One region of the Bacillus basilensis genome, then DNA from elsewhere that is predicted to be linked to it. Evidence: predicted binding sites of a transcription regulator. Region 1 holds the regulator's gene; the other holds the start of a gene.

Region 1 (13,389 bases):
CTGTATTTGCTCCTTTCACTAAAAATAACCCAAGACCAAGTGAGTTAGCGTTCTTAGGATTACAAAAAGAAGAACAAGATGTACATTCATTTGTTCCTAGTTATCTTCGTTTAGCTGAAGCTGAAACAAAGTGGTTAGAAAGTCAAAACAAGTAGGAGCTTGCAGAAGATGGATATGATATTTAGAAAGATGGAATTCGATGATATTGCTCAAATTGTAGCTATTGAAGTAGCATCTTTTTCAACTCCTTGGACTGCAGATGCCTTTCACCGTGAGTTAACGATGAATGAACATGCACATTATGTTGTGCTAGAAAAAGATGGTCGTGTAATTGGGTATTGTGGATTGTGGATAATTATTGATGAATCACATATAACAAATATAGCCATTTTACCAGAATACAGAGGTCAGAAGCTAGGAGATGCTTTATTGAAAGAAGCTATTTCCGAAGCGAAAGCTCTAGGAGTAAAAACGATGACACTTGAAGTACGTGTATCAAATGAAGTAGCAAAACAGTTATACAGAAAATACGGATTTCAAAATGGTGGAATTCGTAAACGATACTATGCAGACAATCAGGAAGATGGTCTCGTAATGTGGGTGAATATATAATGGAAAAAAATACGATTATACTTGGTATTGAAACAAGTTGTGATGAAACAGCAGTAGCGGTTGTTAAAAATGGAACGGAAATTATTGCGAATGTCGTTGCATCACAAATTGAAAGTCATAAACGTTTTGGTGGAGTTGTACCAGAGATTGCATCTCGTCATCATGTAGAAGAAATTACAGTTGTGTTAGAAGAAGCATTAAAAGAAGCAAATATTACATTTGATGATATTGATGCAATTGCTGTAACAGAAGGGCCTGGTTTAGTAGGAGCGCTTTTAATAGGGGTAAATGCAGCGAAAGCAGTAGCTTTTGCACATGATATTCCTCTAGTTGGTGTTCATCATATCGCTGGTCACATTTACGCAAACCGTTTAGTAAAAGAAGTTCAGTTCCCACTACTATCACTTGTTGTATCTGGTGGACATACAGAGCTTGTTTATATGAAAGAGCATGGTTCATTTGAAGTAATTGGTGAAACAAGAGATGATGCAGCTGGAGAGGCATATGATAAAGTAGCTCGTACGTTATCCATGCCATATCCAGGGGGGCCTCATATTGATCGCCTTGCACACGAAGGAGAACCAACAATCGATTTGCCTCGTGCATGGCTAGAACCGGATTCGTATGATTTCAGCTTTAGTGGATTGAAATCAGCAGTTATCAACACTGTGCATAACGCAAAACAACGAGGAATCGAAATTGCACCGGAAGATTTAGCAGCAAGTTTCCAAGAGAGTGTAATAGATGTGCTGGTAACGAAAGCATCTCGTGCAGCAGAAGCGTATAATGTAAAACAACTGCTTCTCGCTGGTGGAGTTGCTGCGAATAAAGGACTTCGCACACGTTTGGAGGCAGAATTTGCGCCAAAAGAAAATATTGAGCTAATTATTCCTCCGTTATCTTTATGCACAGATAATGCAGCGATGATTGCAGCGGCAGGTACGATTGCATATGAACAAGGAAAACGTGCTACATTAGCTTTAAATGCAAATCCAGGATTAGATATTGAAGCATAGTTATACACAAAATTAACCACAGCTTGTGGATAAAAGCCATATTATCTGTTGATAATGTGGCTTTTACTGTGTATATAAAATGTTAATAACTTTTTTGGTGATTGTGGATAATGTGGAAAAGTTATTTCTGTGTTTATATATTAAAGGTGGATATGTGCATAACGTTGTGGATAAATCAAACGAAGTCTGACCTTTGAATGTATCCTTTTTCGGGAAATAAAATAATGGTGAATATCTGAAAAGATATTTCGAGATAATCTTCTTTTAATTTGCGAATTGCTACAGATGTCAAACTTTGTCGGTAAATCGATACTTGGTGTCGAATCGTTGATATAGTTCCAGTTACGATGGACATATTCAAAAAACGTTCATGTACGATGACGTTGCTTCGCTCTAGAAAACAAAAAGGATGTCACATAGTCAAAAATCCCGACTTATGAGACATCCTCCTTATTCATACTCTTATAAATGCAATTCTTCCCATTCTGCCATACAAGCATCGAGTTGCTCTTGTAGTGTTTGTTTTTTTGTTGTAATTTCACTAGCCTTTTCATAATCTGCATATATTTCTGGTAAGCAAAGTTGATCTTCTAACGTAGCAATTTCTTCTTCGAATACTACAATGTTTTGTTCTAGCTCCTCAATTTTTCGAGTACGTTGACGCTCTAATTTTTTGCGCTCTTTTTCTTCGAGATAATTTAATTTTTCTTGTGCAACTGTCTTTTGAACCGGTGCTTCATCTTCTTGCTCTAATTCCGCACGTTCGATCATCTCATTTTTCTTTGCAACGTAGTAATCGTAATCCCCTAAATACTCCTGTGCACCTTCTGTTGATAACTCAACAACGGTTGTCGTTACACGATTAATAAAGTAGCGGTCATGTGAGACAAATAAAAGAGTACCTGGATAATCAATTAAAGCATTCTCCAAAATCTCTTTACTATTTAAATCAAGATGGTTCGTAGGTTCATCGAGAATTAATAAATTTGATTTTTGCATCATAAGTTTTGCAAGAGCTAACCGAGCTTTTTGTCCACCACTCAGAGAAGATACTGGTTTTAGTACATCATCCCCTGTGAATAAGAAGTTACCTAGTATCGTGCGAATTTCCTTTTCAGGTTGCAGAGGATATTCATCCCATAATTCATTTAATACGCGCTTAGAAGATGTTAAGTTAGCTTGTTCCTGATCATAATAGCCAACAGATACATTGGATCCGAAAGAAACATCACCATTTAATAGGGGTAACTTATTCACAAGTGATTTTAATAATGTGGATTTTCCAATTCCGTTTGGACCAACTAAAGCAACACTATCCCCGCGAGTTAAGCGCATTGTTACATGTTCAATAATCGGATCCTCATCATATCCGATGGTTGCATCCTTTACTTGTAAAACGTCATTTCCACTTTGTTTTTCAATATCGAAGTGGAAGGAAGCTGACTTAGAATCACCTAATGGTCTTGTTAATAATTCCATTCGGTCTAATTGTTTACGACGGCTTTGCGCACGTTTTGTCGTAGATGCACGAGCTATATTTTTTTGAACGAAGTCTTCCAGCTTAGCGATTTCATCTTGTTGTTTTTCATAACGTTTCATTTCCTGCTCGTATAGTGCTGATTTTAAGTCTAAATATTTACTGTAGTTACCAACAAATCGTCTACTTTCTTTATTCGAAATTTCATATACTTGTGTAACGAGTTTATCTAAGAAATAACGGTCATGGGAAACGATTAGTATTGCGCCAGGATAACCTTGTAAATATTGTTCAAGCCATGTTAATGTTTCGATGTCTAAATGGTTTGTAGGCTCGTCCAAAATAAGTAGGTCTGGTTTCGTTAATAATAATTTACCGAGAGCTAATCGTGTTTTTTGTCCACCGCTTAATGTGGAAATCGTCGTCTGGTGCGTTTCAACTGGGAAGCCAAGACCACTTAAAATCGAACGGATATCTGCTTCATATTGGTAGCCACCTTGGTCTTTATAATCTAATTGCAATTGGTCATAATCAGCTAATAATCTTTCATATGTAGCCTCGTTTGAAAAGTTTTCTTCTTTTCCCATCTCTTGCTCTAGCCTTCGAAGCTTTGTCTCCATTTGTTGCAAGTGTGTAAAGACGGTTAACATTTCATCCCAAATTGTTAAAGACGTTTCTAACCCGGTATTTTGGGCTAAATATCCGATTGAGACATCTTTCGGTTTTATAATTTCGCCACCATCATGAGATAGCTCACCAGCTATTATTTTTAATAATGTAGATTTTCCGGCTCCATTTCGTCCGACTAATGCGATACGATCCTTCGTTTGAACTTCCAATTTTATGTTTGCAAGAATCGTTTCTGCACCGTATAATTTCGAAAGCGCGTTTACTTGTAATAAAATCAATGTTTTCACCTCAAATAATTTCTTAACTTTGCCATGTTTATATTTCTCAATCATACTAAAAATAGTGTATAGTTTAAAATACAGAGAGAATACTTCTTCTTTCTATTATACAAGGAATTTAATAAGTGCTAAACTTCTGTATTTGATTAAAGCATATGAATAAAGATAGGGAGAGAGGAGAGGTTATATGGAGCAGCAGAAAATTCCACAAGCCACTGCTAAGAGATTGCCTCTATACTATCGATTTATCCAAAACTTATCTCTGTCTGGTAAGCAACGTGTTTCATCAGCCGAATTAAGTGAAGCGGTAAAGGTTGATTCCGCAACAATTCGAAGAGATTTCTCATACTTTGGAGCGTTAGGGAAAAAAGGATATGGATATAACGTAAATTATTTATTATCATTTTTCCGTGAAACACTCGACCAAGATGATATAACACGTGTAGCGCTTATTGGAGTAGGTAATTTAGGGACCGCTTTCTTACATTATAATTTCACGAAAAACAATAATACAAAAATTGAAATGGCGTTTGATGTTAGTGAAGAGAAAGTTGGAACAGAAATCGGAGGCATTCCTGTATATCACTTAGATGAATTAGAAGAACGTTTATCAACTGATATACAAGTGGCAATATTAACAGTACCCGCTACAGTAGCGCAATCTGTAGCCGATAGATTGGCAGAAACAAATGTGCATGGTATTTTGAATTTCACACCAGCACGCTTAAATGTGTCAGACAATATAAGAATTCATCATATTGATTTAGCAGTGGAGTTACAAACACTTGTTTACTTTTTGAAAAATTATCCACAATAAAACGCAGAGGAAGCGACCTCTGCGTTTTATTATTGTTTTTTCTTTGTGAATTTAACTAAGATAAGGCGAAGTGCCAAATTAAAATCAATCGTTGCCATAACTGCAAATAGTATTGTCCACATATTCCAGATTGTATCTGTTACGTTCGTAATGGCGAAGCGTGTAAAGATACATCCTAGAAGGAAGTACAATGCAGCCATGAACAATGGTGAGTTTCTCATACTAAAAATCCTCCGATAAAGCCTTGCATTTTTTCAGCTTCTTTAATCATTTCTTGAATTTGTTCGTTACTTACTAAAACTTGAGCAACTGCAACTAATGTATTCATTGCAACATGAGCGGCAATTGGAACGATAATACGTTTCGTTTTTACATATAAGAAGGCGAATACGAGCCCCATAGCGGTGTATACCAATAAGTGAGTAAAATCAAAATGAATCGCCGCAAATACAAGGGAACTAATGATAGCGGCAATAAAGAAGTTAAACTTCTTATAAAGTGTACCAAATAAAATTTTTCTAAATACGATTTCTTCTAAAATAGGTCCGATTATAGAAATAACGATAAGGAACCAAGGTGTCGTTCTTGCGATATCCATAAGTCTCGCTGTATTTTCAGATCCAGGTTTAATACCTAATACATACATTTCGATCATGCCAGCAATACTTTGCGAGAAAAATGCTAAGAAGAACCCGATAAAAATCCAACCAATCGTAGCTGGAACAGTAGAACGCATCTTATCTAAATGTCTGTCGCAAATATCTGTTCTAAGTAACCAAAGTACGATACATAATGCAATAAAGAAGCTAATGATCGCCCAGTGACCAGTTATGAGTTGAAATTTCTCTTCCCTAGTAAATCCCCTGTTATCATAAAGTCCAGTTTTCAGAAGAAGTGGTAATCCAGCAATTGATGATAACTGCATTAAAATGTATGTAACGATAACCCACCAATATTGTTTTTTCAAATGGTTTAACCATCCTTTCTAACTCTAGTGTATGAGATAAGGTAGGATAACATGTAAATATGCTACCTACGATATAAACCTTACTTAAATTATGTTTTTTTTGTAAATCCTTATTTGAAATTATAATAGAAGACAGGAGAAAGTTGTGTGTGTAGCGAAAACAACTTAGGGTGTCCTTTCATATTGTAACATACGAGTAGTGGAAACAACGATTCATATAGTAAAGGTAGAAGAAGAGGAACTCTATATAGAAAAGTTTATAGCGTAATTTGCGAAAAAATTATGATTTTTTTACTTGCAAAAGAAATTGAGATTATTTATTATTATAAGTGTGTTAGCACTCGGGTGACTTGAGTGCTAATAAATAAAATTTACATAACAAAATGAGGAGGTTATTGTTCATGCTAAAGCCATTAGGTGATCGCGTTGTAATTGAGCTTGTTCAAGCGGAAGAAAAAACAGCAAGTGGTATTGTATTACCAGACACAGCAAAAGAAAAACCACAAGAGGGTAAAGTTATTGCAGTAGGTACTGGTCGAGTGCTTGAAAATGGTGAGCGTGTTGCTTTAGAGGTAGCAGCAGGTGATCTTATCATCTTCTCAAAATATGCAGGTACTGAAGTGAAATATGAAGGTACAGACTACTTGATTTTACGTGAAAGTGACATTTTAGCAGTTATCGGTTAATTATATAAATCTTAAAAAATCCAAGGGGGTCAATTATTATGGCAAAAGATATTAAATTTAGTGAAGAAGCACGTCGTTCGATGCTTCGCGGTGTCGACACTCTTGCAAACGCAGTAAAAGTAACACTTGGACCAAAAGGTCGTAACGTTGTACTTGAGAAAAAATTTGGTTCACCACTTATTACAAATGATGGTGTAACAATCGCAAAAGAAATTGAATTAGAAGATGCATTCGAAAACATGGGTGCGAAATTAGTAGCAGAAGTTGCTAGCAAAACAAATGATGTAGCTGGTGACGGAACAACAACTGCAACTGTATTAGCACAAGCTATGATTCGTGAAGGTCTTAAAAACGTAACAGCTGGTGCGAACCCAATGGGTCTTCGTAAAGGTATCGAAAAAGCTGTAGTTGCTGCAGTAGAAGAATTAAAAACGATTTCTAAACCAATCGAAGGTAAATCTTCAATCGCACAAGTAGCTGCTATTTCTGCGGCTGACGAAGAAGTAGGTCAATTAATCGCTGAAGCAATGGAGCGCGTTGGTAACGACGGCGTTATTACTTTAGAAGAATCTAAAGGTTTCACAACAGAATTAGACGTAGTAGAAGGTATGCAATTTGATCGTGGATATGCATCTCCTTACATGATTACTGATTCTGACAAAATGGAAGCAGTTCTTGATAACCCATACATCTTAATCACTGATAAAAAGATTTCTAACATTCAAGAAATCTTACCAGTATTAGAGCAAGTGGTACAACAAGGTAAACCACTTCTTATCATTGCTGAAGATGTAGAAGGCGAAGCGTTAGCTACATTAGTAGTGAACAAACTTCGTGGTACATTCAATGTAGTAGCTGTTAAAGCTCCTGGATTTGGTGACCGTCGTAAAGCAATGCTAGAAGATATCGCAATCTTAACTGGTGGCGAAGTAATCACTGAAGAATTAGGTCGTGACTTAAAATCTGCTACAGTTGAATCTTTAGGACGCGCTGGTAAAGTTGTTGTAACGAAAGAAAACACAACTGTAGTTGAAGGTATTGGAAATTCACAACAAATCGAAGCTCGCATTGGTCAAATCCGTGCGCAATTAGAAGAAACAACTTCTGAATTCGATCGTGAAAAATTACAAGAGCGTCTTGCAAAACTTGCAGGTGGCGTAGCAGTAATTAAAGTAGGTGCAGCAACTGAAACTGAGTTAAAAGAGCGCAAACTTCGTATTGAAGATGCACTTAACTCAACTCGTGCAGCAGTAGAAGAAGGTATCGTTGCAGGTGGTGGTACTTCACTTATGAATGTATACACGAAAGTTGCTGCTATCGTAGCTGAAGGCGACGAAGCTACAGGTATCAACATCGTACTTCGCGCACTAGAAGAGCCAGTTCGTCAAATCGCAATCAACGCTGGTCTAGAAGGATCTGTAGTTGTAGAGCGTCTAAAAGGCGAAAAAGTAGGCGTTGGTTTCAACGCAGCTACTGGCGAGTGGGTTAACATGCTTGAAACTGGTATCGTAGATCCAGCTAAAGTAACTCGCTCTGCACTTCAAAACGCAGCATCTGTTGCAGCTATGTTCTTAACAACTGAAGCTGTAGTAGCTGACAAACCAGAACCAAATGCACCAGCAATGCCTGACATGGGCGGCATGGGCATGGGTGGTATGGGCGGAATGATGTAATTCCGTTTGTCCTAAAAAACATCCATTTCTATATAGAAATGGATGTTTTTTTATGTTTTTTAGAAAAGGAAATGAATTTCTGTAGAATTTTGTCGCTTTCTCTCTTGACCATATTGATACTTCATTGTTAGAATCTAGGAAGATAATATAAAACGATCCTTCATATATCCTCAAAGATAAGGTTTGAGAGTCTCTACCGGGTTACCGTAAACAACCTGACTATGAAGGCAGTGTGTCGTATATTTATAAAGAGCGGAGACTATCTTTCTTTATAAAGCCAGACCCCTGCCTTTTCTTTGTTATGAGACTAGAGGCGGAGGACTGGCTTTTTTTATTATATTAGTAATGCTTTTTGCCAAATTGGTGAAAATATTTATATACGAGAACTAACGTTGGGGTGATTATTTTGAAGAAGCAGCATGATACAATTATCGTTTTAGATTTTGGGAGTCAGTACAATCAGTTAATAGCACGTCGAATTCGTGAGTTCGGTGTATACAGTGAACTTCATCCACATACAATTACTGCAGAAGAAATTAAAGCAATGAATCCAAAAGGGATTATCTTCTCTGGTGGACCAAATAGTGTATACGGTGAAGGTGCATTACATTGTGATGAAAAAATCTTTGACCTAGGATTACCGATCTTCGGTATTTGTTACGGTATGCAGCTTATGACGCAACAATTCGGTGGTAAAGTAGAGCGTGCCAATCACCGTGAGTACGGAAAAGCTGTTCTTAAAGTAGAGAACGAATCAAAATTATATGCGAACCTTCCAGAAGAGCAAGTTGTATGGATGAGCCATGGCGACTTAGTAACTGGTTTACCTGAAGGATTCGTAGTAGATGCAACAAGTGAGTCTTGTCCAATTGCTGGTATGAGCAATGAAGCGAAAAACTTATACGGTGTACAATTCCACCCAGAAGTACGTCACTCTGAGCACGGTAACGATTTAATTAAAAACTTCGTATTCGGCGTATGTGGTTGTTCTGAAGGATGGAACATGGAGAACTTTATTGAAGTAGAATTAGAGAAAATCCGTGAAACTGTTGGAGACAAAAAAGTACTATGCGCACTTAGTGGCGGTGTAGACTCTTCTGTTGTAGCAGTATTAATTCATAAAGCGATCGGTGACCAATTAACATGTATTTTCGTTGATCATGGTTTACTTCGTAAAGGTGAAGCAGAAGGCGTTATGAAAACATTCAGCGAAGGCTTCCACATGAACGTTATTAAAGTGGATGCACAAGAACGCTTCATGAACAAGTTAAAAGGTGTAGAAGATCCAGAACAAAAACGTAAAATCATCGGTAACGAATTCATTTACGTATTTGATGATGAAGCGTCTAAATTACAAGGAATGGACTTCCTAGCGCAAGGTACACTTTACACAGATATCGTTGAGAGTGGTACAGCAACTGCACAAACAATTAAATCTCACCATAACGTTGGTGGACTTCCAGAAGACATGCAGTTCAAATTAATTGAGCCTTTAAACACATTATTTAAAGATGAAGTACGTGTATTAGGATCAGAACTAGGAATTCCTGATGAAATCGTATGGCGTCAACCATTCCCAGGTCCTGGTCTTGGTATTCGTGTATTAGGTGAAATCACAGAAGAGAAATTAGAAATCGTTCGTGAATCTGATGCGATTTTACGTGAAGAAATTATTAAAGCAGGATTAGACCGCGAAATCTGGCAATACTTCACTGCGCTTCCTGGTATGCGTAGCGTAGGTGTTATGGGTGACGAGCGTACTTACGATTACACAGTGGGTATCCGTGCAGTAACATCTATCGACGGTATGACAGCTGACTGGGCACGTATCCCTTGGGATGTATTAGAGAAAATCTCTGTACGTATCGTAAACGAAGTAAAACACGTTAACCGTATCGTGTATGATGTAACGAGTAAGCCACCAGCAACAATTGAGTGGGAATAGTATTATAAAAAAAGATCCATCTATTGCTCATGCATAGATGGATCTTTTTTTATTTTAAGTTAAATACGAACGAAAATATAAAAGTTTATAAAAATGTTCGTTTTAAATTGACAAAAATACTTTCAAGAGTTAATATGAGTATGTAATTCAAACGAAAAGTGAATATTATGCCGTCGTATAATATCGGGGATATGGCCCGAAAGTTTCTACCTAGCTACCGTAAATGGCTTGACTACGAGGCGTTTTTATAAAGGTGAGGGGAATCTTATCTTTATTCATAGAACGCTTCCATGTATATGCAATGGAAGCCTTTTTTATTTTTAATAGATAAAAGAGGGCTAGGGAATTGCGGCGAGTAATCATATAACGGGGGAAACGTAAGATGAAACGCTATTTTCAGTTTGATGAACTCGGCACAAATTATAAAACAGAGTTCATAGCAGGTTTAACGACATTTTTATCTATGGCTTACGTACTATTTGTCAATCCTGCTACGCTGTCACTTGGAAATGTTAAAGGATTACCGGCAGGTACAGGAATGGATCCGGGTGCAGTATTCGTTGCTACAGCATTAGCAGCAGCAATCGGTTCGTTAATTATGGGTATTTTCGCGAAGTATCCAATTGCTTTAGCGCCAGGTATGGGAATTAACGCGTTCTTTGCTTATACGGCAGTGTTAACGATGGGTATTCCGTGGCAGACAGCAATTGCTGGAACGTTAATGTCAGGTATTATCTTTATTATTCTTACTGCTTCAGGTATTCGTGAAAAAATTATTAATGCAATTCCATCAGAGTTAAAGTTTGCAGTAGCGGCAGGTATCGGATTATTCATTGCCTTCCTTGGATTCCAAAATGCCGGAATTATCGTGAAAAATGATGCTGTCCTTGTTGGGTTGGGGGATTTAACAAAGGGCACAACGTTACTAGCAATTTTCGGAGTTGTTACGACAATCATCTTCATGATTAAGAAAGTTAATGGTGCAGTATTCTACGGTATGATCCTTACAGCAATATTAGGAGTGGCAACAGGATTAATTGATACTCCGAAAGCTGTAGTGGGAGCAATACCGAGCCTAGAACCAACGTTCGGTGCGGCGTTAACGCACTTTGGAGATATTTTCACTGTTCAAATGGGGATTGTTATTATAACGTTCTTCTTTATCGATTTCTTTGATACAGCAGGTACACTTGTAGCGGTTGCGAATCAAGCTGGATTAATGAAGAACAATAAATTACCACGTGCAGGAAAAGCGTTATTCGCAGATGCGATTGCAACTGTAATCGGTGCGATCTTAGGTACATCAACAACAACGTCTTACATTGAGTCGTCTGCTGGGGTAGCAGCGGGAGGACGTTCTGGATTTACAGCAGTTGTAACAGCAGGATTCTTCTTACTGGCACTATTCTTCTCACCATTACTAAGTGTTGTAACACCAGCTGTAACGGCACCAGCATTAATTATTGTAGGGATCTTGATGGTTTCTTCTTTAGGAGAGATTGATTGGAAGAAATTCGAGATTGCAGTACCAGCATTCTTTACAATCATTTCAATGCCACTTACGTATAGTATTGCGACAGGGATTGCGATTGGGTTTATCTTCTATCCAATTACAATGGTAGTAAGTGGTCGTCGTAAAGAAATTCATCCAATTATGTATGTTATGGGAGTTTTATTCGTACTATATTTCATCTACGTTCGTAAATAAAAGGGGTTTTTTGAAAGGTCTAGACTTAAGGGGAGTCTAGACCTTTTTTGCGTCTTCAGAAAAACTTAAGGATTTCCGAGCGTTTTTCTTCAGAAGTTTTCCTATAATAGAAGTTAGGGATTAAAAAAGTAATGGGGGAGATATTGTGGCACACGAAACAATACTTGTCGTAGATGATGAAAAAGAAATTCGAAATTTAATTACAATCTATTTAAAGAATGAAGGATATAAAGTACTGCAAGCAGGAGATGGAGAAGAAGGATTGCGTCTCCTGGAAGAAAAAGAAGTGCATCTAGTCGTATTAGATATTATGATGCCAAAAGTAGACGGTATTCATATGTGTATGAAAGTAAGGGAAGAAAAAGAAATGCCAATCATTATGCTTTCAGCGAAAACGCAAGATATGGATAAGATTTTAGGATTAACAACGGGTGCTGATGATTATGTAACGAAGCCGTTTAATCCGTTAGAGTTAATCGCAAGAATTAAATCTCAGTTACGCCGTTATATGAAAATGAATGGTTTCGCTATACAAAATGAGGACGAGCTAGAAATTGGAGAGATGAAAATTAACAGCTCAACCCATAAAGTTATTGTAGAGGGAGAAGAAGTGAAACTAACTCCGAGGGAATTTTCAATTTTAGAATTGCTAGCCCGTAATCCAGGTATGGTCTTTAGCGCGGAGCAAATTTATGAAAAGGTTTGGAACGAACGATCTTTCCAGTCTGATAATACTGTAATGGTGCATATTCGAAAAGTACGTGAAAAGATTGAGGAGAATCCAAGGAAACCTAGATATATAAAAACAGTATGGGGAGTGGGGTATAAGATTGAAAAAGATATTTAATCCTTTTACTTATGTAAGGAAAACAAGAGAATTAATTGAGAAATTAGTAAAGAGCGTACGGAAGAGTATAAGAATTCAATTGATTACTACTTTTGCTGCTTGTGCGTTATTAGGAGTTTTGTCAGCAAAGGCAGCTGCGCCATTTTTTGAGAATGCGAATCGTCAAGCGACTATCGATTATCGGGCTGGTATGGAACGAATTAATCACCAAGCTCAAGGAGCGGCAAATAGTTCGGTTCATGAAAATAAATTAGAAGCTATATCCGATATGATCGAAATGGAGAATCAAAATTTAGAGCAAGGATCTAGAGCTTTAAAAATATTGGTTACTGATGAGAGTGGTAAAGTTTTATATAAAACGAAGCAGGCGCAAGAAGAGCAAATCGATTTGCATAATACGATTCGTAATGCAGCATCATTTGCGATTAACTATTCAAATGGTCGAGATGTATTTGAAAATACGAGAAAAGAATTTATAGCTTTTTCACCTATTACAATAGAAGATAAGAATTTATATATGTTCGTTAGTGGAATACCAGATGGTGTAGTAATGTATGATACGCAAGAAGGACCATTCCCATTTTTAATTGGTGTACTCGTGTTCATTTTCTCTTTCTTCTATATAACAAAGAGGAAGATGAAGCAAATTGAAGCGATGGCAGAAGGTGTAAAGGAAATAGAAAAAGGAAACTTAGCGTACCGTATTGAGAAGAAAGGTGAAGATGAGATTGCG
Region 2 (4,135 bases), on a different contig from region 1:
GAGCATAAACGAGCTAATTTAAGTTATGCCTTTTTCCCTGAATACTGGGGAAAAGGATATGCGACTGAAGCTGTTTCTGAGGTTATATCATACGGTTTCCATACCATTCATTTAAAGCGTATCGGGGCCATTGTATTTCTTGAAAATGAGGCTTCCAATAAAGTTCTATTAAAATTAGGTTTTGAAAAAGAAGGAGTTCTAAAAAATTATATGTATCAAGATGATATCCCCTATGACACGAATTATTATTCTTTATTAAAATCGGTTTAATAGAATTCATGTGTAAAAAACTTGTTTCAGAACAACAGATATAGGTAGTAAATTTTTAATGAAGGATGCGAAGTACTATACATTATAAGACATTAAAAAAGGGATATGGGCAAGCTCTTACTCATGTCCCTTTTTTACGTTCTTTTTCTGTTTTCGCAATGCTTTTGGAATGTATACACAGAAAGGTTCGCTTTCCATGTAATCCCCCGTCATTGCATATGCTCTAGAACGAGATCCCCCACAAACATATCGAAACTCACAAACACCACACTTCCCCTTATACTTGTCAGGATTACGAATATTTTGAAAAACAGGGGAGTTTCGATAGATTTCAGCTAGCGATGTTGTTCTGATATTCCCGGTTTTAATCGGCAATAACCCACTTGGATATACATCTCCAATATGAGAAATAAATACAAAACCGTTTCCATCATTCACCCCTTTTGGAGCACGCCCAAGCCCATCAACTCGCCCAGTCGTCCCATTCATCAATACATCCTGATATTGAATGACCTGATTTTCCTTTTTATGTTCTTTCATTTTTTCTTGAATCACAACACGTCTATAGTGCTGACCAGCTGTTGTTTTAATATCAAAAGAAACCTTTTTACTAAGCTGATATAGCCAATGGAATACCCTTTCATGTTGGGCTGGTGAAATCATATCTTTTTCCTTACCTCGCCCTGTTGGAACTAAGAAAAATATACTCCAAAGTACACATTCTAATTCTTCTATTAACATTGCCATCTCTTCAAGTACATCCACATTATAATTAGAAACAACAGTATTAATTTGAATAGGAATTTTTAATTCATGCAAATAACGAATCGCATTCATCGTTAATTGAAATGAGCCTTCTGTCCCTCTAAAATGATCGTGTATTTCAGCTGTTGGTCCATCTAAACTAAATGCCCATCTAGCAAGTCCTACTTCTTTTGCTTTTTGAATCGTTTCTTTCGTAACGTTCGGAGTAGCGCTTGGCGTCATAGATACTCGAACACCTTTTTTCACTGCATATTCCGCAATATCATATACATCTGGACGCATTAATGGATCTCCACCAGTAAATACAAGCATTGGATTTTCCATTTCATATATATCATCGATTAGTTTTTTTCCTTCTCCGAATGTTAGCTCTAGAGGATGACGATGATACTGTGCTTCTGCACGACAATGCAGACATTTTAATTGACATGCTCTTGTCAACTCCCATATTACAATAAATGGATTTTTATTAAAATCACGATTCATCAAGATTAACCCCCCCATCAATTGATATTCTAATTGTAAAGTTATATATGTATTTATGGTGTGAGATGCATCACATATCATACTCTTCCTGCCCTGTTGTTGATCTAATGTCTCTACCTTCCTCTTCAACAATTACAGAATCTCTTTTTTTCAATATAAATACCCCTTTAGACTAAATTATCTAAAGGGGATAAAACTATACAACTTTTTATAAACATCGCGGCTTTCTTCAACACATCAAATTTAAATTAAGTTTTTTAAAATTGTATTTTTAAAGATTTTCAACAGCATTACCTCTTTTCTAAAACCATAAAGAACGTACTATCTGGCAGCGCAACTGCATTCCCAGACTCATCTGTAAAATCGATTTTCTCGCTAAAATGATTTGTATATCCATCCTGCAAATAGTTCATAGCTTGAACAATGTTTACTTTATCTCCAAAAATCCCCTTTACGAAATCCTTATAGTCGTTTGGTGTAAAGATTCCAAACTGCTCCTGCACTTCATGAACGAAGGAGTCCTCGCCCCAAGTATACGTATATAAAAACTCCATTGCATCATTAACAGGCATTTTGACTGTATTGTCTGCAAGTACCTCATAATGGATTATACGCCCCTTAAATTCTTGGACATACTGCTCTAAGAACTTCATTCCGCCTGCATCTTTAAAATGAATCACCCGCATTAACCTTTTATCTTCGGTCATGATGCCATCACGAATGATAATACGACCTCCTGGCTTTAACACCTCATAGGCACTCTGCAACCCTTTTTTAATTACTTCATGATTGAATTTCTTACCTTCATACTCGATATAAGAGAACAGCTCATGAAGGATAGAAGAATATACAATCGTATCAACCGATTCTTTTTCAAACGAGCTGCTTAAGTTGATTGCATCCCCTTTAATGACGTCCCAAGAACGCCCCTCGTTCTGCTTCTTCTTTTTCAACGTATCAATCACGTTTTCGGAAATATCGATACCGTAGATTCGTTTATCCTCGTTCTCTTCTTCGATCATGTCTAACATGACACCACCACCGGCTCCGACATCTACAATCGTATCTCCCTTTATATAATCAAGAATAATTCGTTTATCATCAGCTGAGCTATTCATATGCTCCAGATACACTTCTTCGTTATGGAATCTATCATATGCATCCTTACGTAATCCGAAGAAATCAAACAGCAATACATTTGCCCGAGCATGCATCATATCTATCTTTTCTGCCTCTACACAGAAGGTAATTAAAGCCTCACCTACAGCAGAAAACTGAAACGACACATACGCAGTCTTCATATCTTCATCGACTTTAACCTCAAAAGAAACATGTGTTGTATTCGGCTTCTCGTTCTCACGGTACTCCCGTAGATACTTCTCAATAACCCGCTTACGATACACATTGTCCTTTTTCTCGCCTTTGAAATCATAGTGCAACTGCTGCATCAATTTCTCGAAATGTATATGCTGAACCTTTCTAGTGCCTATCTCGTTCTTTAACATAACAAAAACTGTCCAAATATCCTCAAAGCTAAGAGCATGCATAGACGGTTCTACATACCACAAATCCTTATCGGATAAGAATGTTTGAACGTCACCCTTCTCGCTCCCCATAACTATATCTTTTTCAAATGCTGACTCCTTATGTTTTGGCGTGAGTCTATGTATGCGAGAAGTAAACGGCTCCACATAACCATCAAATAGACCATCAATTGTAATCTTCACATCGTTCTTTACTTCAATCCACAAGGATTTTGATACGCCCTCAATAATACATTGGTTAAGATAGTATAGAATCTCTTTTAACCTAACGTCCCCGTACTCTTCTTTATACGTGTTAATCAAATCAACATGAGAGCCCAAACGAGCCTCCCCGCGTATATACTGCCCGATTAATCCATGTATTCTAATTAAATCTCGAACAAACAAATACTCAGTAGAGTTTAAATTTGTCTCTATACGTTCGTTAAACTGAATATCACTAAAGATATCAGCAGAACCCTCGTTATGTACCAATAGATTAATCCCGCTTTTCTTCCATTGCTCCCGCTGTTTTAAAGATCCTACCTTTGCAAGCTCACTATACGTTAGTACCCTTTCAATAATACGATACGCTTCTTCATCTAAAGGCAACCCATCTAACACTTGCAGCGTACGGTGTACATAGTACAACACCGCATCTGTTTTTAATGCACCAAGTACTTGTACATTCTCATAGTTTTGATGTATCTCCTCTGCCTCGATTAGATGCTTTAACCACGTAGGGAGAGCATCAGAAATCCCTTTAATGTATGTATTTAGAACTTCAATGTTTTTCAACTTATTTACCCCCATATATAATCAATATCTGTAGTTAGTTCTGAGACACCTTCTCCAAAAAGAGCGTCACCTTATGTCCCTCCCCCTAAATGCTACTACTTGCTTTTTACCATCTACACCTCTTTCAAATACAAATGCATCAAACCCAGTCTTTTTATTATGTAAAAGAGAGTTATCAATTTCGTTACTAACATGCCAAGGTTGTAACACATTCTTTTGTTTATCTCTTATTTTATCTTCATTAGGAATTTCGGAGGATCACTTCTTAAATTGATAAACGTATGTTGTAACAG

The links. The regulator Rex, encoded in region 1, represses fermentation and respiration genes when NADH is low (regulators of the CRP and FNR family bind a similar motif). The targets are predictions, from matches to a motif close to TTGTGAAATATTTCACAA.
Region 2: the regulator Rex is predicted to act here: its motif matches at 1,580-1,597, upstream of ACQVV1_RS17915 (TIGR04053 family radical SAM/SPASM domain-containing protein).

The regions. Positions count from the first base shown of each region.
Region 1 is NZ_JBNTQO010000035.1:1,041-14,429, reverse strand. It holds gene tsaB (tRNA (adenosine(37)-N6)-threonylcarbamoyltransferase complex dimerization subunit type 1 TsaB) at 1-155, shown strand, start outside; gene rimI (ribosomal protein S18-alanine N-acetyltransferase) at 169-612, shown strand; gene tsaD (tRNA (adenosine(37)-N6)-threonylcarbamoyltransferase complex transferase subunit TsaD) at 612-1,628, shown strand; gene ACQVV1_RS29170 (ABC-F family ATP-binding cassette domain-containing protein) at 2,091-4,013, opposite strand; gene ACQVV1_RS29165 (redox-sensing transcriptional repressor Rex) at 4,201-4,830, shown strand; gene ACQVV1_RS29160 (YdiK family protein) at 4,860-5,051, opposite strand; gene ACQVV1_RS29155 (CPBP family intramembrane glutamic endopeptidase) at 5,048-5,797, opposite strand; gene groES (co-chaperone GroES) at 6,199-6,483, shown strand; gene groL (chaperonin GroEL) at 6,522-8,156, shown strand; purine riboswitch at 8,297-8,398, shown strand; gene guaA (glutamine-hydrolyzing GMP synthase) at 8,563-10,101, shown strand; purine riboswitch at 10,255-10,356, shown strand; gene ACQVV1_RS29135 (NCS2 family permease) at 10,484-11,809, shown strand; gene ACQVV1_RS29130 (response regulator transcription factor) at 11,955-12,656, shown strand; gene ampS (aminopeptidase AmpS) at 12,640-13,389, shown strand, end outside.
Region 2 is NZ_JBNTQO010000009.1:70,563-74,697, reverse strand. It holds gene ACQVV1_RS17920 (GNAT family N-acetyltransferase) at 1-270, shown strand, start outside; gene ACQVV1_RS17915 (TIGR04053 family radical SAM/SPASM domain-containing protein) at 388-1,521, opposite strand; gene ACQVV1_RS17910 (class I SAM-dependent methyltransferase) at 1,812-3,842, opposite strand.